DNA from 3 places in the Arthrobacter sp. BI5 genome. Region 1 is predicted to be linked to each of the others. Evidence: predicted binding sites of a transcription regulator. Region 1 holds the regulator's gene; each other region holds the start of a gene.
What was found. The regulator HrcA, encoded in region 1, represses chaperone genes, less so after heat shock. The targets are predictions, from matches to a motif close to TTNGCACTCGNNNNNNNCGAGTGCNAA.
Positions count from the first base shown of each region.

Region 2: AC1MED_RS15705 (Hsp20/alpha crystallin family protein) is a predicted target of HrcA. The motif match lies at 3,409-3,435, and genes of this name have one in related genera.
Region 3: groL (chaperonin GroEL) is a predicted target of HrcA. The motif match lies at 2,973-2,999, and genes of this name have one in related genera.

Region 1 is NZ_CM155264.1:2,125,948-2,135,782, reverse strand. Features, by position in the region: gene lepA (translation elongation factor 4) at 1-1,219, shown strand, start outside; gene hemW (radical SAM family heme chaperone HemW) at 1,222-2,460, shown strand; gene AC1MED_RS09675 (DUF4870 domain-containing protein) at 2,535-2,954, opposite strand; gene AC1MED_RS09670 (DUF3097 domain-containing protein) at 3,076-3,930, opposite strand; gene hrcA (heat-inducible transcriptional repressor HrcA) at 4,172-5,185, shown strand; gene dnaJ (molecular chaperone DnaJ) at 5,266-6,393, shown strand; gene AC1MED_RS09655 (16S rRNA (uracil(1498)-N(3))-methyltransferase) at 6,396-7,163, shown strand; gene AC1MED_RS09650 (GerMN domain-containing protein) at 7,242-8,150, opposite strand; gene AC1MED_RS09645 (PhoH family protein) at 8,510-9,598, shown strand; gene ybeY (rRNA maturation RNase YbeY) at 9,595-9,835, shown strand, end outside.
Region 2 is NZ_CM155264.1:3,398,226-3,408,079, reverse strand. Features, by position in the region: gene manD (D-mannonate dehydratase ManD) at 1-605, shown strand, start outside; gene AC1MED_RS15725 (hypothetical protein) at 717-926, opposite strand; gene AC1MED_RS15720 (DNA alkylation repair protein) at 1,044-2,141, opposite strand; gene AC1MED_RS15715 (phosphatase PAP2 family protein) at 2,265-3,044, shown strand; gene AC1MED_RS15710 (MerR family transcriptional regulator) at 3,074-3,361, opposite strand; gene AC1MED_RS15705 (Hsp20/alpha crystallin family protein) at 3,510-3,935, shown strand; gene AC1MED_RS15700 (J domain-containing protein) at 4,058-4,432, shown strand; gene AC1MED_RS15695 (hypothetical protein) at 4,499-4,888, shown strand; gene AC1MED_RS15690 (glycoside hydrolase family 1 protein) at 5,015-6,580, shown strand; gene AC1MED_RS15685 (App1 family protein) at 6,601-7,683, opposite strand; gene AC1MED_RS15680 (DUF72 domain-containing protein) at 7,734-8,516, opposite strand; gene AC1MED_RS15675 (glycoside hydrolase family 15 protein) at 8,617-9,854, shown strand, end outside.
Region 3 is NZ_CM155264.1:857,223-867,076, reverse strand. Features, by position in the region: gene AC1MED_RS04110 (RNase H family protein) at 1-388, opposite strand, end outside; gene groL (chaperonin GroEL) at 1,150-2,787, opposite strand; gene AC1MED_RS04100 (ABC transporter substrate-binding protein) at 3,086-4,318, opposite strand; gene AC1MED_RS04095 (cold-shock protein) at 4,405-4,608, opposite strand; gene AC1MED_RS04090 (LytR C-terminal domain-containing protein) at 4,782-5,426, opposite strand; gene AC1MED_RS04085 (DUF3263 domain-containing protein) at 5,518-5,835, opposite strand; gene AC1MED_RS04080 (uracil-DNA glycosylase) at 5,947-6,726, shown strand; gene AC1MED_RS04075 (siderophore-interacting protein) at 6,753-7,592, shown strand; gene AC1MED_RS04070 (threonine/serine exporter family protein) at 7,634-9,130, opposite strand; gene AC1MED_RS04065 (lipid II:glycine glycyltransferase FemX) at 9,162-9,854, opposite strand, start outside.

The DNA.
Region 1 (9,835 bases):
GGTCTACGACACCTACCGCGGCGTCGTCACCTACGTCCGCGTCGTCGACGGCATGCTGCACCCGCGTGAACGCATCCAGATGATGTCCACCCGCGCCACCCACGAATTGCTCGAAATCGGTGTCAGCTCCCCGGAACCCACCCCGTCCAAGGGCCTGGGCGTCGGCGAGGTCGGCTACCTGATCACCGGCGTGAAAGACGTCCGCCAGTCCAAGGTCGGCGACACCGTCACCAACCTGGCCAAGCCTGCCACCGACTCCCTGCCCGGCTACGCCGACGCCAAGCCGATGGTCTTCTCCGGCCTGTATCCGCTGGACGGCACCGATTACCCGGTGCTGCGCGATGCGCTGGAGAAGCTGATGCTTAACGACGCCGCGCTGGTCTACGAGCCGGAAACCTCGGCCGCGTTGGGCTTCGGCTTCCGCGTCGGTTTCCTGGGCCTGCTGCACCTGGAAATCACCCGGGAGCGGCTCGAGCGCGAGTACAACCTGGACCTGATCTCCACAGCCCCGAACGTTGAGTACGAGGTGACCCTCGAGGACAAGAAGGTCGTCCACGTCACCAACCCCAGCGAGTACCCCACCGGCAAGGTTGCGGAGGTGCGCGAACCGATGGTCTCCGCCACCATCCTGGCCCCCAACGAGTTCGTCGGCGCCATCATGGAGCTGTGCCAGAGCCGCCGCGGCGTCATGGGCGGCATGGACTACCTCTCCGAGGACCGGGTGGAAATCCGGTACCGGCTGCCGCTGGCGGAGATCGTGTTCGACTTCTTCGACATCCTCAAGTCCAGGACCCGCGGCTACGGTTCGCTGGACTGGAAGGCCGACGGCGACCAGGTCGCCGACCTCGTCAAGGTCGACATCATGCTCCAGGGCGAACAGGTGGACGCGTTCAGCGCCATTACCCACCGCGACAAGGCCTACGCCTACGGCGTGATGATGACCGGCAAGCTGCGCGAACTCATCCCGCGCCAGCAGTTCGAGGTGCCGATCCAGGCCGCCATCGGATCCCGGATCATCGCCCGCGAAAGCATCCGCGCAATCCGTAAGGACGTCCTCGCCAAGTGCTACGGCGGTGACATCACCCGTAAGCGCAAGCTGCTGGAGAAGCAGAAGGAAGGCAAGAAGCGCATGAAGATGGTGGGCCGGGTCGAGGTCCCGCAGGAAGCCTTCATCGCCGCCCTCACCACGGAAGAGTCCAAGGACAAGGCCAAGAAGTAACCATGCCCAGCGTGCTTCCCCTCGGTGACCCGGCGCCGTCGGACGGGCTCCTGCCCGGCCAGGCGCGGGAGGGCGCCGCGGACCGGGCCTTCGGGCTCTATGTCCACATCCCGTTCTGCGCCGTGCGGTGCGGTTACTGCGACTTCAACACCTATACCGCCACGGAGCTCGGCGGCGGTGCCTCGCAGGACGCGTACGCCGGCACCGCCGTGGCGGAAGTCGATTTCGCCGGGCAGGTGCTGGCGGCCTCCGGTCTGCCGGAGCGCCGGCTCAGCACGGTGTTCTTCGGCGGCGGGACGCCCACGCTCCTCCCGGCTGGCGACCTGGCCCGCATCCTGAGCGCCGCGGTCAGAACCTGGGGCCTGGAGCCCGGCGCCGAGGTCACCACGGAAGCCAACCCGGACTCGGTCACGCCCGAATCGCTGCAGCTGCTGGCCGACGCCGGGTTCACCCGTGTCTCTTTCGGTATGCAGTCGGCCGTCCCGCACGTGCTCAAGGTCCTGGACCGCACCCACACGCCCAGCCGGGTGCCGCAGGCGGTGCAGTGGGCGCGCGAGGCCGGCCTGGCGGTCAGCCTGGACCTGATTTACGGCACCCCGGGGGAGTCGATGGAGGACTGGCGGTTCTCGCTGGAGACGGCGTTGTCCTACGGTCCGGACCACATCAGCGCCTACGCGCTGATCGTCGAGGACGGCACCAAGCTCGCCGCCCAGATCCGCCGCGGCGAAGTGCCCGGGATCGACGACGACGACCATGCCGCCAAGTACGAACTGGCCGACGAATTGATCTCCGCGGCGGGCCTGGCCTGGTACGAGGTCAGCAACTGGGCCCGGACGCCGGAGCAGGCCTGCCGGCACAACCTCGCCTACTGGCGCGGGGATGACTGGTGGGGGATAGGCCCCGGCGCGCATTCACACGTCGGCGGGGTCCGCTGGTGGAACGTCAAGCACCCGACCGCCTATGCGGGCCGCTTGGGGTCCGGAGCCTCGCCCGCCGCCGGCCGGGAGACGCTCGACGCCGATACCCGCAACGTCGAGCGCGTCATGCTGGAGGCCCGGCTTGCTACCGGCCTGTCGATCGCCAGCCTGGGCGGCCTCGGGGACACGGGCCGCCATGCGGTGGCAGGGCTGATTGCGGACGGCCTCGTGGATCCGGCAGCAGCATTCAAGGGCCAGCTGGTGCTCACGCTCAAGGGCCGGCTGCTTGCCGACGCGGTGGTCCGAAGGATCCTGCCGGACTAGGCGGGCGGGCCTTAACTGTCCGTTCGCGCGGGCCTTAAGTGGCCGTTCGCGCGGGCCTTAAGTGTCCGTTCGCGCTACTTGATCCAGCGGAGGTTGTACTCGTAGCGGTGCGGCTGGCCGCGGTTGACGTGGATGCCGGCGGCCACCGAGAAGCACGCGAGGGCAATCCAGATGGCGGTGGCCAGCACGGCGAACAGGTTGCCCACTACCGGGACAAAGACCAGCAGGTTCGCCACGACCGCGGCGATCGTGGGCGGCAGCGTAAAGTTCAGCGCTTCCTTCGATTCCTGCGCGGTGAACGGGCCGCGGTCCTTGAAGATCAGGTAGATCAGCAGGGACGGAACGCAGCCCAGGATGCCGCCAAAATGCGCCAGCGTGGCCCACTGCCGGTCCTCGCTCGCCGTCAGCGGCAGAGCATTTGCCGGAACACCATGGTACTGGGGCTGGTCATGGCCGGCCTGGTGGTCCGTGTGTTCGCGTGCGTCTTCTGCCACGTTTCGTCCTTTGGATTGCGGTGGAGCGTTGGTACCTGTACGAGCCGCGGCCGCAACAATGTGCAGCGGCCGCCGGTTCAAGAATACTTGCTCGGATCGCGAAACGTGGCAGGGGGAACGGCTAGGGGACCGTGAGGAAGTCGATGACTTCTTCGACCCGGCCCAGCAGGGAGGGCTCCAGGTCCGCGTAGCTGCGGACCGCGCCGAGGAGTTTCTGCCAGCCCAGGCCGATGTCTTCCTTGGTGCTGTGCGGCCAGCCGAAGGCCGTCAGGATGCCGGTTTTCCAGTCCACGCCGCGCGGAATCACCGGCCACCGCTCAATGCCCAGGACCGCGGGGCGGATCGCCTGCCAGACATCGACGTAGGGGTGTCCGACGATCAGCACATTGCCGGCCGCGCCCGGGGAAGCCATCACGGCGTCGGCGATCCGGGATTCCTTCGAGTCGGGCACCAGGTGGTCCACCAGCACGCCGAGCCGGCGGCCGGGGCCGGGGCGGAACTCCGTGACGGCGGCGGCGAGGTCGTCGATGCCGTGCAGGGGTTCGACGACGATGCCCTCCACGCGGAGGTCGTCACCCCAGACTTTTTCGACGAGCTCGGCGTCGTGCTTGCCTTCCACCCAGATCCGGCTGGCCTTCGCTACCTGGGCCCGCTGTCCGGCGACCCGGACGGAGCCGGAGGCGGTCCGGGTGCCGGCGGCGTTGGCCGCGGCGGCAGCCCGCGGGGCGGGCGGCATGAGCTTGATGGGCCGGCCTTCGAGCAGGAACCCGAAGCCGAGGCGGAAGGAGCGTGACTTCCCGCGCCGGTCCTCGAGGGCCACAACGTGCATGCCGCCGGACTTCTCCACCCGGGTCACGGCACCGACCCAGCCGGACTGCACATCCTCGAGCACCATGCCCCGTTCCACCGGGATTTCGGGCAGCTGGGCCTTGGCGGGGGCGGAAAGGTCCTGCGGGCCCCAATTCTGGTAAGACATCTGCTACACACTGCTTTGCACTCGGGAATTTGGGCGGAGGAACGGCGGCGCGGCTCGTGGTGTGCCCGGAAACACCCGTCCCGGGGGTCACGCCCGCAGCGAATCCAATGCTAACAACGGCGCGACTCATATTAGACTGGTTAGCACTTAGGCATGTCGAGTGCTAACCGCGGGTTTCCCGGGCGGGTCTTTCCGCGCGGCCGGCGCCGGCTAACTGATACGGGTCGATTGGAGGTGGAGCGTGAGCGAGCCACGCAAACTCGAAGTGTTACGCGCCATCGTGGAGGATTACGTCCATTCCCGCGAGCCCGTGGGATCCAAGGCGCTGGTGGAGCGGCACCACCTGGGTGTGTCCAGCGCCACGATCCGCAATGACATGGCTGCGCTGGAAGACGAGGGCCTGATCACGGCGCCGCACACGAGTGCCGGCCGGATTCCCACGGACAAGGGCTACCGCCTGTTCGTGGACCAGATTTCGGCCGTCAAGCCGTTGTCCCCGGCGGAGCGGCGCGCCATCCAGGCGCTGCTGGAGGGTTCCGAGGATCTCGACGACGTCCTGGACCGGACCGTCCGGCTGCTGTCGCAGCTGACCAACCAGGTCGCCGTCGTGCAGTACCCGCTTTTGAGCCGGGCCCGCGTCCGGCACATCGAATTCGTGCTCCTGGCGCCCCGCAAGGTGCTCACGGTGTTGATTGCGGACACCGGCAAGGTGGAGCAGCGGGTGATCGACGTCGGCCAGGACCTCGGCGACGACGCCCTCTCCGAGCTCCGGACCCTGTTCCTGGCCAAACTCTCCAGTACCCCGCTGGGGCTGCTGCCACAGTCGTTGCAGGCCGTGGTGGAGAACTGCCCGCCGGTGCGGCGCGGCCCCGCCCAGGCCCTGTCCCGGGGACTGGAGTCGCTGGCGGCGAGCAGCCGCGAGGAGCGGATGGTCATGGCCGGGACCGCCAACCTGGCCCGCTCCAACGTGGATTTCCCGCTGAGCATCGGCCCCGTGCTGGAGGCACTCGAAGAGCAGGTGGTGATGCTCCGCCTGCTCAGCGACATGGCGCAAGATCCGCGCGGCGTCACCGTCAGCATCGGCCGGGAGAACCCCTACGACGGGCTTTCCGAAGCCTCCGTGGTGGCCACCGGCTACGGGCCGGACGCCACGGCCAAGGTTGGCGTCCTGGGGCCCACCCGGATGGACTATCCCACCACCATGGCCGCCGTCCGTGCGGTCGCCCGCTACCTTTCCCGGATCCTCGGGCCCTGACGGGCCGGATCCTGCACCGGACTTCTTGCCCACTACAGGCAGTGCCCCACTGGCAGTACAAAAAGGAAGAGATACACACTTTGAGCAGCCACTATGACGTTCTTGGAGTCTCCCGTGAAGCGACGGGGGAAGAGATCAAGAAGGCCTACCGCAAGCTTGCGCGGACCCTCCACCCGGACGTGAACCCCGGGGACGACGCCTCCGAACGCTTCAAGGCGGTCACCCACGCCTACGAGGTGCTGTCAGACCCGCAGAAGCGCCGCGTCTATGACACCACGGGCAACGAGAACGGCACCGACAACGGCTTCGGCGGCGGCTATGCCGGCCAGGGCTTCGCCTTCCAGGACATCTTTGAGACCTTCTTCGGCGGCGCCGGCGGCCAGGGCGGCCCCGCGTCCCGGGTGCGCCGCGGCCAGGACGCGCTGATCAGCGTCCGGATCGACCTCCGCGACGCCGTCTTCGGCGTGAACAAGAAGCTTGAAGTGGACACCGCCGTCACCTGCCCCACCTGCGAGGGCTCCTGCTGCCGCCCCGGCAGCCGCCCCGAACGCTGCGACATCTGCGGCGGCAGCGGGCAGGTCCAGCGGGCCGTGCGCTCGATCCTCGGCCAGGTCATGACCACGGCCCCGTGCGGCAGCTGCGAGGGCTTCGGCACCGTCATCAAGGACCCGTGCAACGAGTGCGCCGGCCAGGGCCGCATCCGCAGCCGCCGCACGCTCACCGTGAAGGTTCCGGCCGGCGTCGCCACCGGCACCCGCATCCAGCTCTCCGGCCAGGGCGAGGCCGGTCCGGCCGGCGGGCCGTCCGGTGACCTTTACGTCGAGATCCGGGTCAACAACGACGCCACCTATGTGCGCGAAGGCGACGACCTGCACGCCAGCCTGAACATTCCGATGACCGCCGCGGCGCTGGGCACGGAACTGACCCTGGACACGTTCGACGGGCAGCAGGAAATCGACGTCAAGGCCGGCACCCAGTCCGGCGAGATCATCACGCTCCGCGGCCTGGGTGTGACGCACCTGCGCGGCTACGGCCGCGGAGACCTCAAGGTCCACCTGCAGGTGGACACCCCGGCCAAGCTCGACGCCGCCCAGGAGGACCTGCTCCGGCAGCTCGCCAAACTCCGCGGCGAGCAGTTCACCGAGGGGAAGCTTGCTGCCAGCGGCGGCGTCTTCGCCAAGCTGCGGGACCGGCTCGGTAACCTGTAGCGGTGAGTAACCCGGTCTTCTTCACCCCCGCAGGCTCCCTGGACCAGCAGGTCCCCGGCGCGACGTTCGTCCTCGAGGGCGCCGAGGCGCGCCACGCGGTGACGGTCAAGCGCCTGGCGGTGGGGGAGGCCGTCGACATTGCCGACGGCGCCGGAAAGCGCATCACCGGCACGGTGACTGCCGCCGCGCCCCAGGAGCTGACCGTTGAGTGCAGTGAGGTCAGCACCGAGCCGCTGCCCGACGTCCGGCTGGTGCTGGTGCAGGCGCTGGCAAAGGGGGACCGGGACGAACTGGCTGCCGAAACCGCGACGGAACTGGGGATCGACGCCGTCGTCCCCTGGCAGGCGGAACGGTCGATTGTCCGCTGGAAACCTGAGCGCGCCGCGAAGGCGCACGCCAAATGGCAGTCGGTGGTGGCGGCGGCCGCCAAGCAGGCGCGCCGGGCCTGGATTCCGGAAGTCCGCCCCGCCCTCGACGGCAACGGACTGCAGGCGGCCGTGGCCGCTGCGGACCTTGCCGTGATCCTGCACGAGGACGCGGTGCGGCCCCTGCGCCAGGTGCTGGAAGCCTGGCACCGGGAGGCGGCCGACGGCGTCCCCCGCGAGGTGCTGTTGATCGTGGGACCCGAAGGCGGAATCAGCCCGCGCGAGGTGACCCGGCTCTGCGACGCCGGCGCGGTCACCGCCCTGCTGGGCCACCACGTGCTGCGCTCGTCCACCGCCGGGCCCGCCGCCACGGTGCTGGCCAGCGACATTCTGGGACGCTGGTAACCGCCGGCCGAAGACTGTTGAGGTCCGGCGGGCTCCCCGCGGCGCCGAAGGGCAACGACCGTCAGGCCGGTGCCGGTCTTAGCGGACGGTGAACCCGCGGGTATCGACGTTCAGGTCCTTGACCTTGCCGGCCGGGTCCACCTGGGAGACCCGGACCTCGTAGTTGCCCGGACCGAGGTTCAGGGCGAGGTTGAACAACCCGGACTTGTCGGCGTCGGCGGAGGCGGTGATGTCGCCGTTCAAATACGGGGTCTTGCTGGTCCCGTCGACCCGCAGGAGCTCCCAATGAAGTTTTCCGCCCGGGACCGTGCTGCGGCCCGAAATTTTGACCGCACCGTCCGCCACCTCGGTGCCTTCCTGCGGATCGATGATCCATACCGGCGCCACCATCCCGGCGCTGCGCGACGTTGGCGAACCGAGCCGGACCCGGTTGAAGGCGACATAGTCGGTGTGCCCGTCGACGAGGACCACCACCTGGATCTGCTGGCCGGTATCGGTCAGCCCGGCGCTGGCGCCCGCGGCCGTGGCGGTGTAAACAAGCTGCTGGATGGCGCGTTCGGCCATGTCGGCGTCGACGTTGCTGTTGAACGCGTCCGCTGACACATCCACCGTGATGACGTTCTTGCCCGAAATCGAGGTGGCGAGCATCTTGGGGTTCTGCCAGGGTGTGAAGAAGTCCGGATCCAGCGGCTTTTGCGACATCATCACCCGCAGGGCGCGCGTGATCGGGTTGTCCTCCTCGGACACGTCCCGGAACTCGCGGTAGAGGAAAACGTTGTCGTTGCTGCGTCCGATCCAGTAGACCGGGGCCTTGTTGGAGGCCTGCGTGGACTCCAGCGGTGCGCTGGTGGTGGCCACCCCGGCGGCCGGACCGGGGACCGTGTGCGAGGGCGTATCGGCATTGGTGATCCCCGGCTGGGGCGTTGCGACGCAGCCGGACAGGGCGAGGGCGGCGGGTAGCACAAGGAACAGCACGCTGCGGCGCATGCGCCGCCCGGCTGCTGTCTTGTTCACTCCACGCTGGCTGATTGCCCCTGTCCCTTCGCTGTGTTACTCGCTCCCTGGGCCCGGCAGGGCCGAATCCAGCATTACACAGGCCGCCCGCGCTCCGGCCGGGATTCCGGGCTGTCCGCCGAACTGCAACGGGAACGATATGAGGACGATATGAAGTTGATACCTAATGTCGCGGCGAACGTGTTGGCCGCGCTGCCGCGGGGCCGCGCTGGCGTAAGATGGAAGGACCCGCTGCAGCCCGGCGCGGACGGCCCGGAAGACCGTCGGCCCGCGTCTGGAGCGGTAAGACCATTTCCGAACTGGAGGGGACCAGAGGCCCACGGGCCAACACCATGACTGAAGCAGCCAACGGCAAGGCCCGGATCAGCGCGGGCGACCGCACCGCAGGGGAATTCCCCCACTCCCTCCCAGGCCTGCGGACGGAGGTGGTCTTGTTCGACAATTCCGACCAGATGGTGCAGTCCCTGGGCAGCCATGACGAAGCGTTGCGCTTCATCGAAACCCAGTTCCCCGACGTGGACTTCCATGTCCGCGGCAACGAGCTTTCCATCAACGGACCGGCCGCGGACGTCCCCAGGATCATGCGGCTGCTCAACGAGGTCCGCGGCCTCGTGGCGCGCGGCACCGTGATCACTCCCGCGGTGCTGCAGCAGCTCGTCTCGCTGCTGCGCAGCCAGTCGCTGCAGAACCCGGTCGACGTCCTGACCCACAACATCCTCTCCAGCCGCGGCAAGACCATCCGGCCCAAGACCCTGAACCAGAAGAACTACGTGGATGCGATCGACGCGAACACGGTGATCTTCGGCATCGGACCGGCCGGCACCGGCAAGACCTACCTGGCCATGGCAAAGGCGGTCCAGGCGCTGCAGCAAAAGGAGGTCAGCCGGATCATCCTGACCCGGCCGGCCGTCGAGGCGGGGGAGCGGCTCGGGTTCCTGCCCGGCACCCTCAGCGACAAGATTGACCCCTACCTGCGCCCGCTCTACGACGCCCTGCACGACATGATGGACCCGGAGTCGATCCCGCGGCTGATGGCCGCCGGCACCATCGAAGTGGCCCCGCTGGCGTACATGCGCGGCCGCACGCTGAACGACGCGTTCATCATCCTGGACGAAGCCCAGAACACCACGCCCGAGCAGATGAAGATGTTCCTCACCCGGCTGGGCTTCGGCTCGAAGATGGTCGTCACCGGCGACGTGACCCAGGTGGACCTGCCGTTCGGCACCCGCTCCGGGCTGCGGATCGTCGAGGACATCCTGCAGGGGATCGAGGACGTGAACTTTTCCGTGCTGGACGCCTCCGACGTCGTCCGGCACCGGCTGGTGGGCGACATCGTCAACGCCTACAGCGTCTGGGACGAGGCACAAAGGAACCGGGTCAAGCATTCCGTCGCCCGGGAGAACCGGGGAGAACACGCATGAGCATCGAGGTCAACAACGAGTCCGGCGTCACCGTGGACGAAGCCGAACTGGTGGCCCTGGCCCGGTTCGTCTTCGAACGGCTCTTCATCCACCCGCAGGCGGAGCTGTCCATCCTGCTGGTCGACGAACCCGCCATGGAGAAGCTGCACATCGAACTGATGGACGAGCCCGGATCCACCGATGTGCTGTCCGTGCCGATGGACGAACTCACCCCCGGCACCCCGGACAAGCCCACCC
Region 2 (9,854 bases), 1.3 Mb from region 1:
GCCCGGAAATCCCGCTGCTGCACGACGGACACCACCGGATGACGCCGATCCAGGCCGCGAAGCTGGGCAAGGCGCTGGAACCCTACGACCTGTTCTGGCTGGAGGACTGCACCCCGGCGGAGAACCAGGAGGCGCTGCGCCTGGTCCGGCAGCACACCACCACACCGCTGGCCATCGGTGAAATCTTCAACACCGTGTACGACTACCAGACGATTATCAAGGAACAGCTGATCGACTATGTCCGGGCCGCGTCCACGCACTTTGGCGGGATCTCGCCGCTGAAAAAGGTGATGGACTTCGCCGCGCAGTACCAGATCAAGTCCGGCTTCCACGGCCCCACGGACATCTCCCCGGTCGGGTTTGCCGCGCAGCTGCACGTGGGCCTGGCCATCCACAACTACGGGATCCAGGAGTACATGCAGCACTCGGATGCAACCAACGAGGTCTTCGAGCAGTCCATGACGTTCGTGGACGGCTACCTGCACCCGGGGGAGACGCCCGGCATCGGCGTTGAATTCAACGAGGAGGCTGCCGCGGCCTACCCGTACCAGCAGGCTTACCTGCCCTACAACCGCCTCGTCGACGGCACCGTCCACGACTGGTGAGCCGCCGCTGATGCCAAAAAGGTCCCGGGCGGCGATTCGCAGCTCAGCCGCCCGGGACCTGGTCTGGTAAGCGGCCGGGGCGCGTCGTCCCCGGCCTGCCGCGCCCTCGGCCTAGCGGACGACTTCCCGGGTCATTCCGAAGGGGACCTGGTCCGAAAGTGCCGCCGTGTAGTGCCCCGGCTTGTGCCGGGTCAGCAGGATGCCGTGGGTGCCGGTGAGCATGGCGAGCCGCTGCAGCCCCTGGACGGCGTCGTTGAGCCGGTCGTCCAAGAGTTGGCGGTTGTCGACCTGGATCTCGATGCATTCGCTTGCTGTCGTCATCGCACTGTCTTTCCTGGAAGTGGTTGCCGCGGCGTCCGACGGCTGAAGCGAGGATAACGTCTGATTTAAATGTGAGTCAAATCACCACGCGGGTGCGCCGCCTGCAGCTTCCGTACCTTAAGTCAGCACCGTGAAACCGGCCGCCGGATAACGCACCCCGTTGACCTGCGGCTGCAGCGCGTGATCGCCGGGGTGGTGGACCCGGGTGGTCATCTGGCGGAAGGCATGGCGCTTTGAAAATGTCCTGGATTCACCCGGCCCGAGGACGGCTATGCCGAGCTTGAACACTTTGTCCGCGAGGACGCCGTTGGCTTTGGCGTAGTGCACGACGTAGTCGACGGCGATGCGGGCCTCCGCCGGGCCGGTATTGGCGACGTCGAAATCGAAGCCCAGGTCCCCCGGCAGTTCGACGACGGTGCGGTCGAGCCGGGGAGTTGTCACGGCGAGCGACGCCGGCACGAACCCGAGCAGCTCCAGCGCCCCGGGATGGGCCTTCTTGACCAGGGTCCGCAGGCCGTGCCGGACCACCCTGGCGGTGTTCGCGTCCGGCTCCGCCAGCCAGCGCGCTGCGGTGGCGATTACGTCGGCGGGGGCATGCCGGGCCAGGTCGTTCAAGTGGTTGGCCACCGAACGCCGGACGTCGTCGACCGGGTCGCGGTACAGGGCGTCGAGGATCGGCAGGGTTGCCGCCGGCCGGGCCGTGAGCCCGGGAACACGGATTGCCCACGGCAGGTACGCCCGGGTGCCCTCGCTGGCGAGCCGGCGGACCTGCCAGTCCGGGTGGGTGGTCCAGCGCTGGATGACCGCCAGGGCCCGGTCCAGGTCCGCGTCCAGGAGCCGCCGGATGGCGAACTCTCCCGTGAGCCGAGGAGTCAGCTCGGCGAGCAGCGACAGGCAGTCCTCGAAGTCGCCGGGAACCCTCCGGGCAAGGGCGAGGGCGGCGGCCGACTCGCTGACCGGCCAGATCATCCAGCCGGTGAAGTCCGGGTCCTTCAGCGCCCGGCGGAAGACCGCCGCCGCAGCGCGGTAGTCGCCGGGAAGGTCCGTAAGCATGGCGGCGCTGAGCAGGTCGGTGCGCCCGCGCAGGCCCAGTCCGTCCAGCTGTCCGGCCGTGCCGGCCAGGTGCGGGAAGCGGCGGCCGGGGGAAGCGGCGGCAAGGATCCGTTCCAGCGAGCCGACCACCCCGGGGTTGATCAGTTCATTCATGACACCCATGGCTTCAGGCTACCGGCGGGAACGGCGCGGGACCGGCTGCCGGCCCGACGCGCCCGCGGCGCCGGAACCGGGATATTCTTCACGTTGGGAATGTCCACACACGGCGCAGAGGCGGCTACGGGAATGGCAGAGCAGAAAACCGGGAAACCCGGCTGGTGGCAGGTCTTCCACGACAAGTTCGTGGTGGAGGAGCGCTACATGAGCGTGGATGCGCGGCGGAATCTGTACCGGATCGCCGTCGTTCTTATGGTCGTCGGCGTCGTGGCGTTCACCACTATCCTGGTCAGCGTGCTGCAGCACGGCGGTATCACCGCCGTTGACGAGCCGGTGCGCTCCGGGCTCGTGGCGCTGCGCGGGGAGCCGGCCACGACCATCATGATCATCCTGGCCATTGTCTTCGGCCCCATCGGCCTGCCGATCATCATCCTGGTGTTCACGGTGGCCTGGGGGCTGCTGGCCAAGCACGCTTGGCGGCCGATGGTGCTGGCCGGTGGCATGCTGACCGGAGTCATCCTGGCCCAGATCATCGGCCGGTCCGTCGGCCGGCAGCGCCCGCCGGTGGACCTCATGCTCTTCGGGGCGGACTCCACCTTCTCGTTCCCGTCAGGCCACGTCCTGGGCGCCTGTGACTTCCTGCTGATCACCACGTTCCTGGTCTTCTCCCGCCGCAAGAATCCGAAAGCCGCCGTCGCGGGTTTCACCGTGGCCGGCATCGGGATCATCTTCGCCGCGCTCAGCCGGCTTTACCTGGGCTACCACTGGACCACCGACGCCCTCGCCTCGCTGTCCATCTCGTTCGTGATCCTGGGCGCCGTGATCCTGCTGGACACCTGGCGGACCGCCAGGATCCCGGGGGAGCGGATCACCGGTGAGCTTTCCAAGCAGGAGACCGGCGCGGAGTAAGCGCCGGCGGATACGGGGCGCGCTGCCGGTCAGCGCGCCCCGCGTCGTTTAAGCTCCGCACGGAGCTTGGCATTAGCCGCTTCCAGTTCCAGCACCTTGGCGACGCCGGCGAGGTTCAGGCCTTCGTCCAGCAGCTCACTGATCCGGCGCAGCACCACCAAATCCGTCTCGCTGTACTGCCGCGTTCCGCCCGCCGTGCGGTCCGGCGTCAGGAGGCCCCTGCGCTCGTACAGCCGGATGTTTTGCGGTCCGGTCCCAACCAGCTGAGCCACCACGGAGATGGCGTAAACCCCGACGTCGGCTTCACGTTCCGCCATGGCTCACGTCCTTATCGTTTGGTCCAAGAATTTCCTGTTGCATCAGTTTGGCACTGGTGCTATAAAAAATCTATATCCATCACCACAGATAATGGGTGGCTGGATAGGCAGGAAATTTCAAGCCTCTTGTATGAAGGAGTGGGAAATGATGTTGATGCGTACGGACCCGTTCCGTGAATTGGACCGGCTGACCCAGCAAGTCTTCGGAACGGCGGCGCGGCCCGCCGCCATGCCGATGGATGCGTGGCAGGAGGAGGGCGAATTCGTCGTCGCGTTCGACCTTCCCGGCGTCAATGTCGACTCGGTTGATCTCGACATCGAACGCAACGTCCTGACCGTCAGGGCCGAACGGCGCGAACCGGCGCAGCCGAACGTTGAGTTGATCGCCTCGGAACGGCCGCGCGGGGTCTTCAGCCGCCAACTGATCCTGGGCGACACGCTGGACACCGACAAGGTCAAGGCGAGCTACGCCGACGGCGTCCTGACGCTCCGGATTCCGGTGTTGGAGCAGGCCAAGCCGCGGAAGATTGAAATCACGCACACGCAGGACAAGATGCAGGAGATCGGGAAGTAACAGCGCCGCGGCGGAGGTCTCCAGCCGCTGACGGTGCGGGGAACAGCCCGGCCGCAACCTGCGGCCGGCTGATCCCCGGCGGATCAGCCCGAACCCCGCCCGGCCAGCCAGGAGGTGAGCCGATGAACCGCGACCCGCGCGGCTTCTATGCCGCGTTGCACGTCGCGCCGGATGCGACCCCGGCCGAGATCCAGCGCTCCTTCCGCGCACTGATGCGCCGCCGCCATCCCGACGTCGAAGCGTCCGCCGGTGCGGGGGCCGACGGCGGGGAGGAGGTGCGCCGCATCCTCGAGTCATTTGCGGTGCTGCGGAATCCGGACGCACGGGCCGCCTACGACGCCGCCGGTTCCGCGGCTCGGCAGGCCGGGCCGGCAGACGCCGGGGGCACCGCCGCCGGCACTTCCGCCGTCGGCCGGGACATACCGGTGCGGCACCACCGAGGCCGGCAGCCGGTGCTGCGCGTGACCCCGGTGCGGTGGGAGCGGGGTCCGGAGTAACGCGGGAACCGGACGCTGTGCCGGCGCCGCACAACAGGCAGGAACACAAGAAAAAGGAGTACAGCTATGAGCGCATGGCGGCGTTACGACTCGCACCTCATTCCGGCCTTCCACGAACGGTTTGAGGAGCGCTGGGGCGAGGGCACGGCACCGTTCCTGGACCCGGAGGCCCATGAACTGCCCATGCCACGTGCGCAATGGATCAACGTGGACACCGGTGCGGCCCTGGCGGTGGTGCCCATCTGGGCCGCCGAGGACCGCCAGCACCGCTCGTTCGGGGTGTTCTATTTGCCGCCCGCCGGGGACATCTGGGTACTCCGGCCAGGGTTCACCGGCTACTTGGAACCCGCGGCAGACGACGCGGAACAGCTGCTAAGCCTGCGGAACGACGCGTTCAAGAAAGCCGTCGCACACGCGAAGGAGTTCCTCTTCGGGCCGGAGGCCGGCAGTTACTGAGCAGCTACTGACTTGGGCCGGGCGGGGGCGCCCCGGCGGGTGGATGGCCGCGCCGGTTGTGGCGCGGGCCCCCACCGGGGCCTAAAATCAATCAACCACCAGCGCAACTGCATAGGGGATCCGCCAATGAATGCTTCCGCCCACGATCTGGCCGCCCTGCTGCCGCCCGGATTCACCATGGGCGTGGCAACCGCCGCCTTCCAGATCGAAGGGGCGCTGGACGAGGACGGGCGGGGACCCTCCGGCTGGGACGTCTTTGCGGCCACCCCGGGCTCGATTGTCAACGACCACAGCCCCGCAATCGCCTGCGACCACTACCACCGGATGCCCGAAGACGTGGCGCTGATGAAGGAATTGGGGATCGATTCGTACCGGTTCTCGCTGTCCTGGCCCCGGATCCAGCCCGGCGGCAGCGGCCCGGTCAATCCCAAGGGATTGGACTTCTATGACCGGCTGATCGACCTGCTGCTGGCCAACGGCATCACGCCGATGGCCACGCTGTACCACTGGGACACCCCGCTGGAACTGGACGAGGCCGGCGGCTGGATGAACCGGGACACCGCCTACCGGCTGGGGGAATTCGCCGCCATTGCCGCCGCGGCGTACGGGGACCGGGTGGCCCGCTGGGTGACCATCAACGAACCGGCCACGGTGAGTGCCAACGGCTACATGCTGGGCGTCCACTCCCCGGGGGAAGCCCACATGCTCAAGGCGCTGCCGAGTGTCCACCACCAGCTGCTCGGCCACGGGCTGGCGATGCAGGCGCTGCGGGCCGCGAAAGTACCCGGCGAGATCGGCCTCACCAACGTCTATTCGCCAATGGTCCCGGCCTCCGGCAACCCGCTGGACAAGGTCAGCGCAGGGCTGATGGACATGGCCCAGAACCGCCTCTACGCAGATCCGGTGCTGCTGGGCAAGTACCCGGACGCCATCAGGGCCGCCACCTTCTTCTCATCCTTCAGCCCCTCCAGCGAGGACATGGAGCTGATCTCGCAGCCGCTGGACTTCTACGGATTGAACTACTACATGCCCACCCGCGTGGCCGCCGGGCCCGGCGAGGGGACCGTGCCCAAAGGCATGGCCGAGGCCATGGGCAACGACCTGAACGGCGGCGGCTCCGGCACGCCGTTCCACATCCAGAGTTTCCCGGACACCGAGATCACCGCCTACGGCTGGCCGATCAAGCCGGATTACATGGCGGTCGCGCTGGTGGAAATGGCGGAACGCTACCCGGACCTGCCGCCGGTCTACATCACCGAGGGCGGCGCCAGCTTCGAGGACCTGGAAATCCACGACGCCGAGGGCCGACTGATCGTCCCGGATGAGCGGCGGGTGCGGTACCTCGCCGAGCACATCGGGGCGGCCATCGAGGCGACCTCGCCCGGCGGCCCCGCCGAGTCGATCGAGCTGCGCGGCTACTATGTGTGGTCGCTGCTGGACAACTTTGAATGGTCCGCCGGCTACAAGCAGCAGTTCGGCCTGCTGCACGTGGACCGGGACACCATGGTGCGCACGCCGAAGGCCTCCTACTACTGGATCCGGGAGCTGATGGCAGCCCGGAACCGGTCCGCCGGCGGGGACGCGGCGGAGGGTGCCGGGGCCGCGGCCGCAACGGAAGGTGCCGGTGCTGCGGGCGCGGCGGAAGCTGCCGGCGTCGACGTCGAAACTCCCGCAGCCGGCGCAGGAGCCTGAGCGGGGAGCGCGGCGGCCGGCTAGAGGATCTCCAGCTCCTGCAGGCGCTTGGCCATGCCGGCGCCGTCGGGCGAGTAGACCCACGGGACACTGGAACCCGTGTGGTCGCCGTTCTCGGAATGTCCGCCGGCCAGTACGGCCTCGCCGGTGGAGAGTTGGCGGATGCCGATCGCGGCCACCTTGTCGCCGTGGTCCCGGGCGAACTGTGAATAGATGGCCTCGTCGTGCTGGCCGTTGTCGCCGAACAGGAGCCAGCGCATGTTGGGGAACTCCTTGGCCAGCAGTTCCAGGTTCCGGCGCTTGTGGTCCTGGCCGCTGCGGAACCAGCGGTCGTGGGTGAGGCCCCAGTCGGTCAGCAGCAGCGTGCCGGAGGGGTACATGTTGCGGGTGATGAAGCGTGCCAGCGTCGGCGCGGCGTTCCACGGCCCGGTGGAGAGGTAGATCACCGGCGCCTCGGGATGTTCGACCAGGAGCCGGTCCATCAGCACGGCCATGCCCGGAGTGGCCATCCGGGCCCGCTCGTTGAGCACAAAGGTGTTCCACAGAGCCAGGAACGGCCGGGGGAGTGCTGTGACCATGATGGTGTCGTCAATGTCGGAGACGATGCCCAGGGTGGTGTCCGGGGAGATGACATAAATCATCGCCTCCGCCGGCTCGGTGCCCTCGGCCCGCAGTACGGCGCGATGCCAGCCGGGCGTGAGCGAAACCTGGACCACGGTGTCCACGAGGCCGCCACGGTCAGCGTGCACGGTGGTGGTGATCCCGCCGATCTCGATGTCCACCTCAATAAACTGGATCGGCACGGACGTAAAGGCCCGCCAGCCGCGGACATTCTGGTTGCCGTTTTCCGCCGCCTGCGCCGCCCGGCTGCCCGGGGCGGGCTTGCTGGTGAGCAGCACGCGGCCGAGGACTCGGACCCACTCGGTGGAACCGTAGCCCTGGTACGCGATGGTTTGCGGGGTGAACTTCCAGCGCCTGGCCGCCTTCAGGCGGAGATGGTTGACCGTGTCCGAGACCAGGTGGGCCAGCCGGAAGGCCTGGCTGCCCGAGACCTTGTTCTTACGCGGTGGTTCCTGCGCTGACTGCTGAGACGCCAATTCCATGCCTCCACTCTCCCACAGAGGCGGCCTGCTCCGGCGATTGCGTCAGCGGCTCAGGCGCCCAGCAATTCGCGCAGCCGGGTGGCGTTGCGCACCGCGTTGCCGCCGCCGTCGTTGTTGAAATACGCGTAGACCTCCTTGCCCGCCGCCTGCCATTCGCGGATCCGGTCCGCCCACCAGCCCAGCTCCTGGTCCGAGTAGGAGCCAGCGTAGAGGTGGTCCCGGTCCGGACCGTGCAGCCGAACGTACACGAACGGGGCGGTGGCCCGCAGGATGCAGGGCAGCTGCGCCCCGCTCATGACGCAGTAGGCGGCGCCGTGCCGTTCCAGCAGCTCATACACCGCCGGGTGGTCCCAGCTGGCGTGGCGGAACTCCACGCTGACCCGGATCCAGCCCGGCAGCGCGGCCAGGAAGTAGTCCAGCCGGGCGTCGTCGCGGGCGAAATCCGGCGGCAGCTGCACCAGCAACACGGCACGCTTGTCCCCCAATTCGTGCCAGCACCGGGTGATCCGCTCCACCCAGGCCTCCGGGCCGTAGAGTTTCTTGCCGTGCGTCAGTCCCCGCGGGGCCTTGACGGACATGGTGAAGCCCTCGGGCAGCCGGCGCCGCCAACTTGCAAAGGACACCTCCCGCGGCCAGCGGTAGAAACTCGCGTTCAGCTCCACCGTAGTGAAACGGGAGGCATAGGTGGCCAGCCGGTCCCGGGCCGGCAGCCCGGGCGGGTAGAGCACGTTCTCCCAGTGGTCGTAGCTCCATCCGCTGGTCCCGATCTGCGGCACCCCGGCGGAGAGGTGCGGGCCGCCGTCGTGATGCGCCCAGAATTCCTGTTCCGGCATGCTGGGATCGTAACCGGAGCAGCGCCGCCCGGCCCAGCCCCGCACGCTGAGCACGCCCGGCTCCTCGTCCGGCCGTGGGTCCTGTGGCAGGGTAAGAGCCATGGCACGCATCGAGGATTACGCAATGGTCGGCGATCTGCACACCGCCGCATTGATCAGCACCGAAGGCTCCATCGACTGGCTGTGCCTGCCCCGCTTCGACTCGCCGGCCTGCTTCAACGCCCTGCTGGACAGCCCCAAAGCCGGCCGCTGGCTGCTCGCGCCGGCCGCCGGCGGCGAATGCACCCGGCGGCGCTACCGCAAGAACACCCTCGTCTTGGAAACCGAATGGGAAACCCCGGAGGGCAAGGTCAAAGTCATCGACTTCATGTCGCCCCGGGACGGCGCGGCGGACATTGTGCGGATCGTGGTGGGGGTCCGCGGGACCGTCCGGATGCGCGGGGAGCTGGCCCTGCGGTTCGACTACGGCCACATTGTCCCCTGGGTCCGCCGCGATGAGCACGGCATCCACGCCGTCGCCGGCCCCGACGCCGCCTACCTGGTCACCGACGCGCCGCTGCGCGGCGAGCACATGCAGACCGCCAGCGACTTCACCGTCAAGGCCGGGGAACGTGTTCCGTTCGTGCTGACCTGGGCGCCCAGCCACCTCGGCCGGCCGCGGAGGGTGGATCCGGAAGCCGTCCTGGCAGCCACCGAATCGTTCTGGCGCCAGTGGACGGAAAAATGCAGCGCCACCGGCCCGTACCGCGACGCCGTGCTGCGCTCGCTGATCACGCTCAAGGCCCTGACCTTCGCCCCGACCGGCGGCATCGTGGCGGCCGTGACTACGTCCCTGCCGGAGGAACTCGGCGGGGAACGCAACTGGGACTACCGCTACTGCTGGCTGCGCGATGCGACCCTGACCCTGCAGGCCCTGCTCGCCTCGGGCTACTCCGAGGAGGCCGCCGCCTGGCGGAACTGGCTGCTGCGCGCGGTGGCCGGCGACCCTGCGGACCTGCAGATCATGTACGGCCTGCACGGCGAGCGCAGGCTTCCGGAAATGACGCTGGACTGGCTGGCCGGCTACGAGGGGTCGGTGCCTGTGCGGATCGGCAACGGCGCGGCCGGCCAACTGCAGCTTGACGTCTGGGGCGAGGTGCTGGACTGCCTGGCCCTGACCCGGACCTCCCTGCTGCTGGACGGCGACGATTCGTGGGACGTCCAGGTGGCGCTGATGGAGCACCTGGAGACCGCGTGGGACCGGCCGGACAACGGCCTCTGGGAAATGCGCGGGCCGCGCCGCCATTTCACCCACTCCAAGGTGATGGCCTGGGTGGCGGCGGACCGCATGGTCAAGGG
Region 3 (9,854 bases), 1.3 Mb from region 1:
CCGCCTCGTTGAGGTCGTGGCCGGCGTGCCCGCGGACCCATTCGAAGGTGTATTTGCGTCCGGTGAGCGCCTGGTCGATTTCCTTGAGCAGCTCCACGTTGAGCACGGGCTTGCCGTCGGACTTCCGCCAGCCCTTACGCTTCCAGCCCGGCATCCACTTGGTCACCGAGTTGATCACGTACTGGCTGTCGCACAGGATGTGCAGGTCCTCGTCGGGGAGGTGCGCGGTGGCGCGGAAGAGGTCCAGGACCGCCATCAGCTCGCCCTGGTTGTTGGTGCCGTGCGGCCACCCGCCGGCACGCCAGCAGTCATCGTTCACGTACCAGGCCCATCCGGCCGGGCCGGGATTTCCTAAAGCCGAACCATCGGCCGCTGCTGTAATCGTCACTGCACCATCCTGCCAGACCTACGCCACCCAACGCTCCCGCACTACCGGCACCAAATCCCCCAACCCTCCCGCACCACCGGCACCAAATCCCCCAACCCTCCCGCACCACCGGCACCAAATCCCCCAACGCTCCCGCACCACCGGCACCAAATCCCCCAACGCTCCCGCACCACCGGCGCCAAATCCCCCAACGCTCCCGCACCACCGGCGCCAAATCCCCCAACGCTCCCGCACCACCGGCGCCAAATCCCCCAACGCTCCCGCACCACCGGCGCCAAATCCCCCAACGCTCCCGCACCACCGGCGCCAAATCCCCCAACGCTCCCGCACCACCGGCGCCAAATCCCCCAACGCTCCCGCACCACCGGCGCCAAATCCCCCAACGCTCCCGCACCACCGGCGCCGGGAGAGGGAGCGTCCGGCCAACCACCGCACCACCTGAGGGAGCGTCCGGCCAACCACCGCACCACTTGAGGGAGCGTCCGGCCAACCACCGCACCACTTGAGGGAGCGTCCGGCCAACCACCGCACCACTTGAGGGAGCGTCCGGCCAACCACCGCACCACCTGAGGCAGCGTCCCGCCAACGACCGCACCACCTGAGGGAGCGTCCCGCCAACGACCGCACCACCTGAGGGAGCGTCCCGGGCGGAGGGGTTAACGCCGACGGCGGCCCCACCAAAGGTGGGACCGCCGTCGTCGAACGTACTGCGCTGACGGGAAACCGTCAGGCCGGGCGTTCAGGGCTGGAAAGCCGGGTGGTTAGAAACCGCCCATGCCGCCCATGCCGCCCATGTCGTCGCCGCCGCCCATGGCCGGAGCGTTCTTCTCCGGCTTGTCGGCCACAACGGCCTCGGTGGTGAGGAACAGGCCGGCGATGGAAGCCGCGTTCTGCAGGGCAGAGCGGGTGACCTTGACCGGGTCGTTGATGCCGGCAGCCAGCAGGTCAACGTACTCGCCGGTGGCAGCGTTCAGGCCGTGGCCTGCGGGCAGGCCGCGGACCTTGTCCACGACAACGCCGGGCTCGAGGCCGGCGTTGAAAGCGATCTGCTTCAGCGGGGCGTCGATGGCTACGCGGACGATGTTCGCACCGGTTGCCTCGTCACCTTCGAGCTGCAGGTTGGCGAACGCCTTGGCGCCGGCCTGGATCAGGGCAACGCCACCGCCGGCGACGATGCCCTCTTCGACAGCAGCCTTGGCGTTGCGGACGGCGTCCTCAATGCGGTGCTTGCGTTCCTTGAGCTCAACCTCGGTTGCGGCACCGGCCTTGATGACTGCAACGCCGCCGGCCAGCTTGGCCAGGCGTTCCTGCAGCTTCTCGCGGTCGTAGTCGGAATCGGAGTTCTCGATCTCGGCACGGATCTGGGAGACACGGCCGGCGATCTGGTCGGCGTCGCCGGCACCTTCGACGATGGTGGTCTCGTCCTTGGTGACAACAACCTTGCGGGCCTTGCCGAGCAGTTCGAGGCCGGCGGTCTCGAGCTTGAGGCCGACTTCCTCGGAGATGACCTGGCCGCCGGTGAGGATGGCGATGTCGGCCAGCTGCGCCTTGCGGCGGTCGCCGAAGCCCGGCGCCTTGACGGCGACGGACTTGAAGGTGCCGCGGATCTTGTTGACGATCAGGGTGGCCAGGGCCTCGCCCTCGATGTCCTCGGCAATGATCAGCAGCGGCTTGTTGGACTGCATGACCTTTTCGAGGACAGCAACCAGTTCCTTGACGTTGGAGATCTTGGAGTTGACGATCAGGATGTACGGGTCCTCAAGGACCGTTTCCTGGCGCTCGGCGTCGGTGACGAAGTAAGCCGAGATGTAGCCCTTGTCGAAGCGCATGCCCTCGGTGAGCTCCAGCTCGAGGCCGAAGGTGTTCGACTCCTCGACGGTGATGACGCCTTCCTTGCCGACCTTGTCCAGGGCTTCGGCAATCAGGGCGCCAATTTCGTTGTCGCCGGCGGAGATGGACGCGGTGGCGGCGATCTCTTCCTTGGTCTCGATTTCCTTGGCGGAAGCCAGGAGCTCGCGGGTGACGGCGTCAACAGCCTTTTCGATGCCGCGCTTCAGGGAGAGCGGGTCGGCACCGGCCGCGACGTTGCGCAGGCCTTCCTTGACGAGGGCCTGGGCCAGCACGGTGGCCGTGGTGGTACCGTCGCCGGCGACGTCGTCGGTCTTCTTGGCAACTTCCTTGACCAGCTCGGCGCCGATCTTCTCGTACGGGTCGTCCAGTTCGATCTCCTTGGCGATGGAAACACCATCGTTGGTGATCGTGGGGGCGCCCCACTTCTTTTCGAGGACGACGTTGCGTCCACGCGGGCCGAGGGTGACCTTGACGGCGTCGGCGAGGATGTTCAGGCCCCGCTCAAGACCGCGGCGTGCCTCTTCATCAAATGCAATGATCTTGGCCATAACGGCAGTAGTCCTTTCGGGACAGTCGTTAAGAATGAACCTGGGCTTTGGTGCCCGCGACGGACGATTCCTGCCCGGCAGCCTCTGTACGCCGCCGGGCCGGGGATCTCACCCCAGCCAGGTATTTCTCTCGCTCCCGGACCGCCTGCTCCCACGGCCGCAGCCGGCCTAAACCGGGCGTCGTGTTAGCAGTCAATACGCGGGAGTGCTAACTCAATAATTAGCACTCCCCCGGGGAGAGTGCAAGCAGTGGCGGCGGACGGTGGCCCCACTGCCCGGGCCGCTTCGCTACCAGCGATCAAGAGCCGGTGCTGCGGGCGGTTTCGCTGCCGGTCATCTTGGCGGTGTTGTCCGCGCCGTAGCTATAGACCATGTAGGCGGCCGCGGTGACGTCGCCGTTGCTGTCGAAGTTGATGGGGCCGGAGGCACCGTCGTAGTCGGCGCGTTTGCCGGCCCGGAGGGCGGCCACACAGTCCCGGTAAGACTTGCACGCCGCAGCTTCCCCGGAAGGGGCGCCGGCGCCGCTGTTCTCCCCCGTGCCGCCGGATACGGTGAGCAGCTTCGAGGCGATGGAGGTGCCGGCGTCGTCCTCTGCCGCGGCGGCAGCGACGGCGGCGAGGTTGACGGCGTCATAGGTCTCGGCGGCGAAGGCCATGTCCTTGAGGTCCGGATCGACGGCCACGAGTTCGGCCTGGAAGTGCGCGGAGGGGAAAGTCCCGGGCAAGACCCCGCGGGCGCCGTCCAGGGCCTTGGAGCCGAGGCCGGCCCCGTACTGGTTGACCGCACCGTCGCTGAGGATGAGCTTGTTCCCGGCCAGGCCCGCGTTGTTGAGTTCGGCAATGGCGCCCTGGGCGCCGTCGCGGGCCACCAGCACGACGGCGTCCGGGGCCGCTGCCTTGGCGGCTGCTGCCGCCTGTTGCGCCTGGCCGGCTTTGAACTCGGCGTCGACGGCGGTGCCCAGGCCCGCGGCCTTCGCGGCCGCCGCGACGGCGACGGAGACGTCCTTGCCGTAGTCGCCTTCCTCGTGCACGACGGCGATGGTCTTGGCGCCGCCGTCCTTGGCGAGCTTGACGAGGATCGACGCCTGCGCCACGTCGGCGGCGGCGGTGCGGAAGTAGTAGCCGCCGCTCTTGTAGGTGCTCAGCCCGGGTGCGGTGTTCGCCGGGGAGATGATCGCGACCTTGGCCCGCGCAAGCACGTCGATGGCGCCAGCGGCCCGGCTGGAGTCGGTGGGTCCGATGACGACGTCGGCCTTGGCCGCCACCAGGTCCTTGGCCTGTGCGGCGGTATCCGTGCCAACCGCTGACGGCAGCAGTTCCACTGGTTTGCCTTTGTGGCCTCCCGCGGCGTTGATTTCCTTGACGGCCAACTTTGCCGCGGCCAGCTGCGGCGCGTTGAGGAAGTCCTGCGTTCCGGTGTTGTCCAGGATCAGGCCGATCCGCAGCGTGCCGTCGCCGCTTGCCTCGGCCGGGTCCAGCCGGGCGTTGCCCGTCGGACCGGCGCAGGCTGCCAACGCAAGGGTGGCGGCCATGCCGGTAGCTGCGGCGCGGCGGAATCGCCGGGCGTTCCGCCGGCGCTCGATGTTCCCGGGGTCAGCTTCCGCAGCGAAGGAAGCCACTAGGCGGGCCGGACGCTTTCGGCCTGCGGGCCCTTTTCGCCCTCGCCGACTTCCAGCTCCACCCGCTGGCCCTCGGCCAGGGCGCGGTAGCCTTCACCGGCAATCGCAGACCAGTGCACAAAGACGTCCGCCCCGGAGCTGTCGACGGTGATGAAGCCGTAGCCCTTCTCGGCGTTAAACCACTTGACGGTCCCCAGTGCCATGTTCTCCACACTTTCAGCTAGCTTGCTAACGGCCCACCCCGATGTGCGCCGCGGTATGCGAAACGAAGTCCGCAGTCACTGTACCCACAGGCCTCCGCCCGGGTGCCGGCACGGGCACGCATCCGCCCGGAATAGTTATTCAGGCGTAACCGAAGCCGGCGGGCCGACGGGCCTTACTGGAACCCGGGGCCCAGGACCACGACCAGCGGCATCTGGAATTCGGCCGAATCCACCAGGGTGCCGATTCCGAGGAGCGAGCCCAACTCCTCGGCGTTGGCCTTCTGGGCCGGGCCGTTGTAGAAGACCACGGAGGTCTGCTGGGGTGCGCCGCCCCAGTTGCCGAGCGGGCCGGCGGCCCAGCCGGCGGCGGTGACCGTGGCGCCGACCCGGCCGGCCAGGCCCGCCGTCCCGGTTGCGTTGTAGACGGCCACCGGTTGTGTCTTGTCCACGGTGCCGCCCGTCGTGGCCGAGGGGGTGGCAGAGGGGGTCGCCGAGGGGGTCGGTTTGGAGGCTGCCGGCGCAAGGCTGCCGGTCGGCGTGCTGCTGGCGGACGGCGTGCTGCCCGCCGCGGCGGTGGTGGGTGCCTGTGAGGCCTCCGAGTTGCTGACGGCCTGGTCCGCAGTTACGGCGGAACTGGCACCGAAGCCCAGTTTGGGCAGCAGGAGGAACGCGACGAGGCCGATCGCCAAGGCTGCGGCCCCGACGGCCAGGATGGCACCCAAGCGGCGGGCGGCGGGGGCGGAGACTGCCCGGTGGACACCCTGGCGCGTGGAGGTCTCCGGGACCCGATCAAATTCATCCCGAGCGTATTTGGTCATGGTAAAACGACGTCCTTGCTGATTTCTGGCTGGTGGTCCGGCGCCGGAATCCACGCGGATTACCGCGTCTCCGGCCGGACTTTACGCGCGTTTACGCGTCCGAGCCCAAACGGCGTGCCGTCCGGGCACGTTGGCGTGACGTACGTAGTCTACGCAATCTCTTGACCAGCATGGGATCGTGGGCCAGCGCCGCCTCGGTATCGATCAGGGCGTTAAGGATCTGGTAATAGTGCGTCGCGGAGAGGTCAAAAAGCTCCCGGATGGCCTGTTCCTTGGCGCCGGCGTACTTCCACCACTGCCGTTCCAGGGCGAGCATCTGCTGCTCCCGGCTGCTCAGCGGCGAGTCGTCGGTGGCCGGAGCCTCGCCGGCGTCTTCCGCGGGCAGGTACTCGGGTGCTGCTTCTGCCACTGCACACTCCCTGGCTCGGTCGGTTGGGTCTCCCCACATGTTACGGCCGAATAACAGGCTTGTCATTTGGCTGGCCCCGAGCCGCGGCGGGTGTCCTGCGAGAATGGGACCGTGTTTGATTCGTTTGATTCCGAGGCGCTCTTCCAGTTCGAACCCGCGGCCGGCGGCGCGGAGGACTTCGCGGCGCTGGCGCAACTGCCGCTGGAGTCACTGGTCGCTCCCGACTGGGCCGCGGCGATGGCCCCCGTCGAGGGGCAGCTGCGGGCGGCCCTGGAATTCGTCGCCGCCGAGGCCGCCGCCGGCCACGAGGTGCTGCCGGCCCCCTCGAACCTGCTGCGGGCCTTCCGGCAGCCGCTGGCCGGCGTCCGGGTGCTGATCGTGGGCCAGGACCCGTATCCCACGCCGGGCCACGCCGTCGGGCTGTCTTTTGCGGTGGACGGCGGCACCCGGCCTATCCCGCGCAGCCTCGCCAACATCTACAAGGAGCTCGACGCCGACCTGGGGTTGCCGCCGCGGGTGCACGGCGATCTCAGCCGGTGGTCGGAGCAGGGGGTGCTGCTGCTCAACCGGGTCCTCAGCGTGCGCGCCGGAGCCGCCGGGTCGCACCGCAACAAGGGCTGGGAAGCGGTCACGGCGGCCGCCATCAGCGCCGTTGCGCAGCGGCGGGGCGACGACGGCGGCACGGCGCCGCTCGTGGTGATCCTCTGGGGCAAGGACGCCGAGGGCGTCCGGCCGCTGCTGGGCTCTGCCGCTGTGATCGCCAGCGCCCACCCCAGCCCGTTGTCGGCCGCCCGCGGCTTCTTCGGCTCGCGGCCATTCAGCCGGGCCAACGAGCTGCTCGCCGCCCAGGGTGACGGGACCGTCGACTGGGAACTGCCGCCGCTGCCCTGAACCGGCTCTTGGCTAGGCTTAGCTGCATGACTTCCCTCCCCGCGGCCACCACCGCCAACCGGAACTCCCGGCCGCAGACCAACCTCACGGTCCTGCGCCGCGAGCAACTGTCACCGCACATGGTCCGGATCGTCGCCGGCGGCCCCGGCTTCGCCGCTTATGTCAACAACGACTACGTGGACCGGTACATCAAGATCGCCTTCCCGCAGCCCGGGGTCGATTACCCGCAGCCGTTGGATTTGTGGGCCATCCGGGAGTCGCACCCGCGGGAGCAGTGGCCGCACACCCGGACCTACACCGTGCGCTGGGTCGATCCGGCCGCGGGCGAGCTGGCCATCGACTTCGTCATCCACGGCGATGAAGGTTTGGCCGGGCCGTGGGCCGCCACCGCCCAGCCCGGGGACGCCCTCGTGTTCACCGGGCCAGGCGGCGGCTACAACCCCGACCCCGCGGCCGACTGGCACCTGTTCGCCGGCGACGAGTCCGCCCTGCCGGCGATCAGCGCCGCGATCGAATCCCTCCCCCGCGACGCCCGCGGCCTGGCCTTCCTGGAAGTGGACGGCGACGCCGACGTCGTGGCGATCGACTCCCCCGCCGCGGTTGAGCTGCATTGGCTGCTGCGCCGCGGCACTCCGGCGGGCGACGGCGGGCTGCTGGTGGAGGCGGTGCGCGACGCGCAGTGGCCCGAGGGACGGGTCCACGTCTTTGCGCACGGGGAGCGCGGCTCCATGAAGTCCCTGCGCGAGGTCTTCTTTGCCCAGCGCGGCCTGGAACGCGGCCAGGTATCGCTCTCCGGCTACTGGGCCAGGGGCCGGGTGGAGGACGAGTTCCAGGCCGAGAAGAAACTGCCCGTCGGCAAGATCTAGCCGGCCCTTCCCGGCGACGCCGGCTAGCGGCGCGTGCCGGTCTAGCGGCGCCGGGCCCGGCGTCGTTCGTTGCTGGCCAGGCTCCGGGTCAGCGGCCGGGCAAGCGTGTCGCCCAGCACAATCCCGGCCGCGACGCCCAGCACAATCGCCCCGGCGTTGAGCATCCCGCCGGCGCCCATCAGGATCTCGGATTCCTCGATCGTCAATACATACATGGAACGGAATATAGTCAGCCCGGGCAACAGGATGAGGGCGGCGGGCACCGCCACGACCAGCTGCGGGGCGCCCATCCGGAGCGCCACCACCCGCGCCAGCAGGCCGATGACCACGGCGGCGAGGGCCGGGGCGAACCGGGGGCCGATGCCGGCCGCCGTCCCGCCGATCAGCACCAGATGGCCGACGACGCCGACGGCCGCCGTCGGGAGCAGCAGCTTCAACGAGGTCTGCTCGGTGACGCCGATCGCGACGACGGCGATCGCCACCAGCGGTACCAGCACCCACAAGGGATACTTCGGCGGGAATGTTTCGGTGACGTCGATCGCTTCCATCCCGGTCATCGCGCCGACGACGAAGCCGACCGCGATCCCGGAGACGAGCGCCCCGAACGTCAGCATGGTGGACAGGAAACGCCCCGCGGCGGTGACCGGGAAGCCGTTGATCGCGTCCTGCACCGAGGAGACGAGCCGTCCGGTGGGCAGGAGCAGCAGGATGCCGCCCACCACCACAATGGCGGGGGCGATGCTGATCCCCAGCGGGCTGCCGAAGCGCCACAGCAGCAGCGCGACCAGGGTGACCACAAAGGAGCACGCGGCCGTGATGAAGAAGTCCGGCGTCCGCCAGCGGCCCAGCTGCCGCGCCAGGAGGCTGATCAGCAGGTTGGACAGGAATGCGATTCCTGATGCTGCCAGTCCCCCGCCCAGCACGCCGACGAACACTGCGGAGAAAACGCCGAAGGCCACGGTGACCATCCAGCGCGGGAAGGGCTTCGGGCTGTGCGTGATCTCCTCGAGCCGGCGCACGGCTTCCTCGCGCCCCACCCCGCCGGCCACGATGTCCGTGACAAGCTGATGGACCTGGGCCAGGCCGGCGTAGTTGTTGGTCCAGGACCGCACCACGCGCAGCAGCGTGATGGGCGTCTGGTCCTTCGGGGCGTAGTTGATGGCCACCGACTGGTTGGTGATGTCCACTTCAATGTTCTTCAGCCCCAGCGCAGCCGTGATGGCAATGATGCTGGTCTCCACCTCAAGCGCGCCGGCACCGTACCGGAACATCGATTCGGCGAGCTTGAGGGCAAAGTCGATGGTCTTGCGGGCAGAGGCATCCACGCCGCCGACCTGGATCATCGGGTTGGCGTAGGGGCTGCCGGCCAGCCGGTCGACGATGCTCAGCGGCGCGGTGGGCGGGTTCTCGCCCTGGACCAGCCTGCGGAGCATGCGCTTGGCGGCGGCGTTCTGGCGCACCTGCAGGGGCGACATCGGCTCGGTCCGGGGCAGGCCGTCCGTCTGCGGCCCGCGGCGGCCGTCGGGTGGTTTGGTCATTCCGGCCTCCTCACTTCACCTTGCGGGCGGTCTAGTAGAACTGCTGGCCCGTGCGCCGCGTGTACAACTGGCGGGCGACGCGCTCCCCGGCGGCCATCCAGGCCTTGTACTTCAGCGGGCTCAGGACCTGGTCGTAGCAGCCGACGAAATCCGTGACGGTCTTGCTGAAGCTCGTCTTGAACAGGCCGAGGCCGTGGAAGGGATTGGAGGTGTCCTTGAGCTGGTCGCTGGGCGGGGTGCCGCAGAAGTCGTATTCGGTGCAGCCGAGTTCCTTGAGCTGGTTGATGGCCGTCCACTGGACCAGGTGCGAGTCCCCGTACTGGCTGCGCTTTTGCAGCGAGCCGCCGTCCTTGTAGGTGCCCTTGCGCCCGTAGTTGATCACAAAGGCGCCGACGGAGGGCACACCGTTTTCATAGACGAAGAGCAGCCGGCCCTGGCCGCGGTCCAGGAAGTTGGTCCAGAACTGGCGGTAGTACTCGTATTCGCGGACCCGGACCTGGGACTTGGCCTCCACGGTGGTGGTCATCAGCGCGTACATGGCCCGGAAGTTTTCTTCGGTCGGCTCCACGTTGTGGACCTCGACCCCCTCGCGGATGGCCCGCCGGACAGCGTTGCGGCCGCGGGAGTGCAGGTTGCGCAGCAGCTGGTTTTCCTGCGGCGAGATATCCAGAAGCGCGGTGGAGTCGTTGGGCTGCAGGTTGTGGGTCTTGACCAGGCCCGCGCC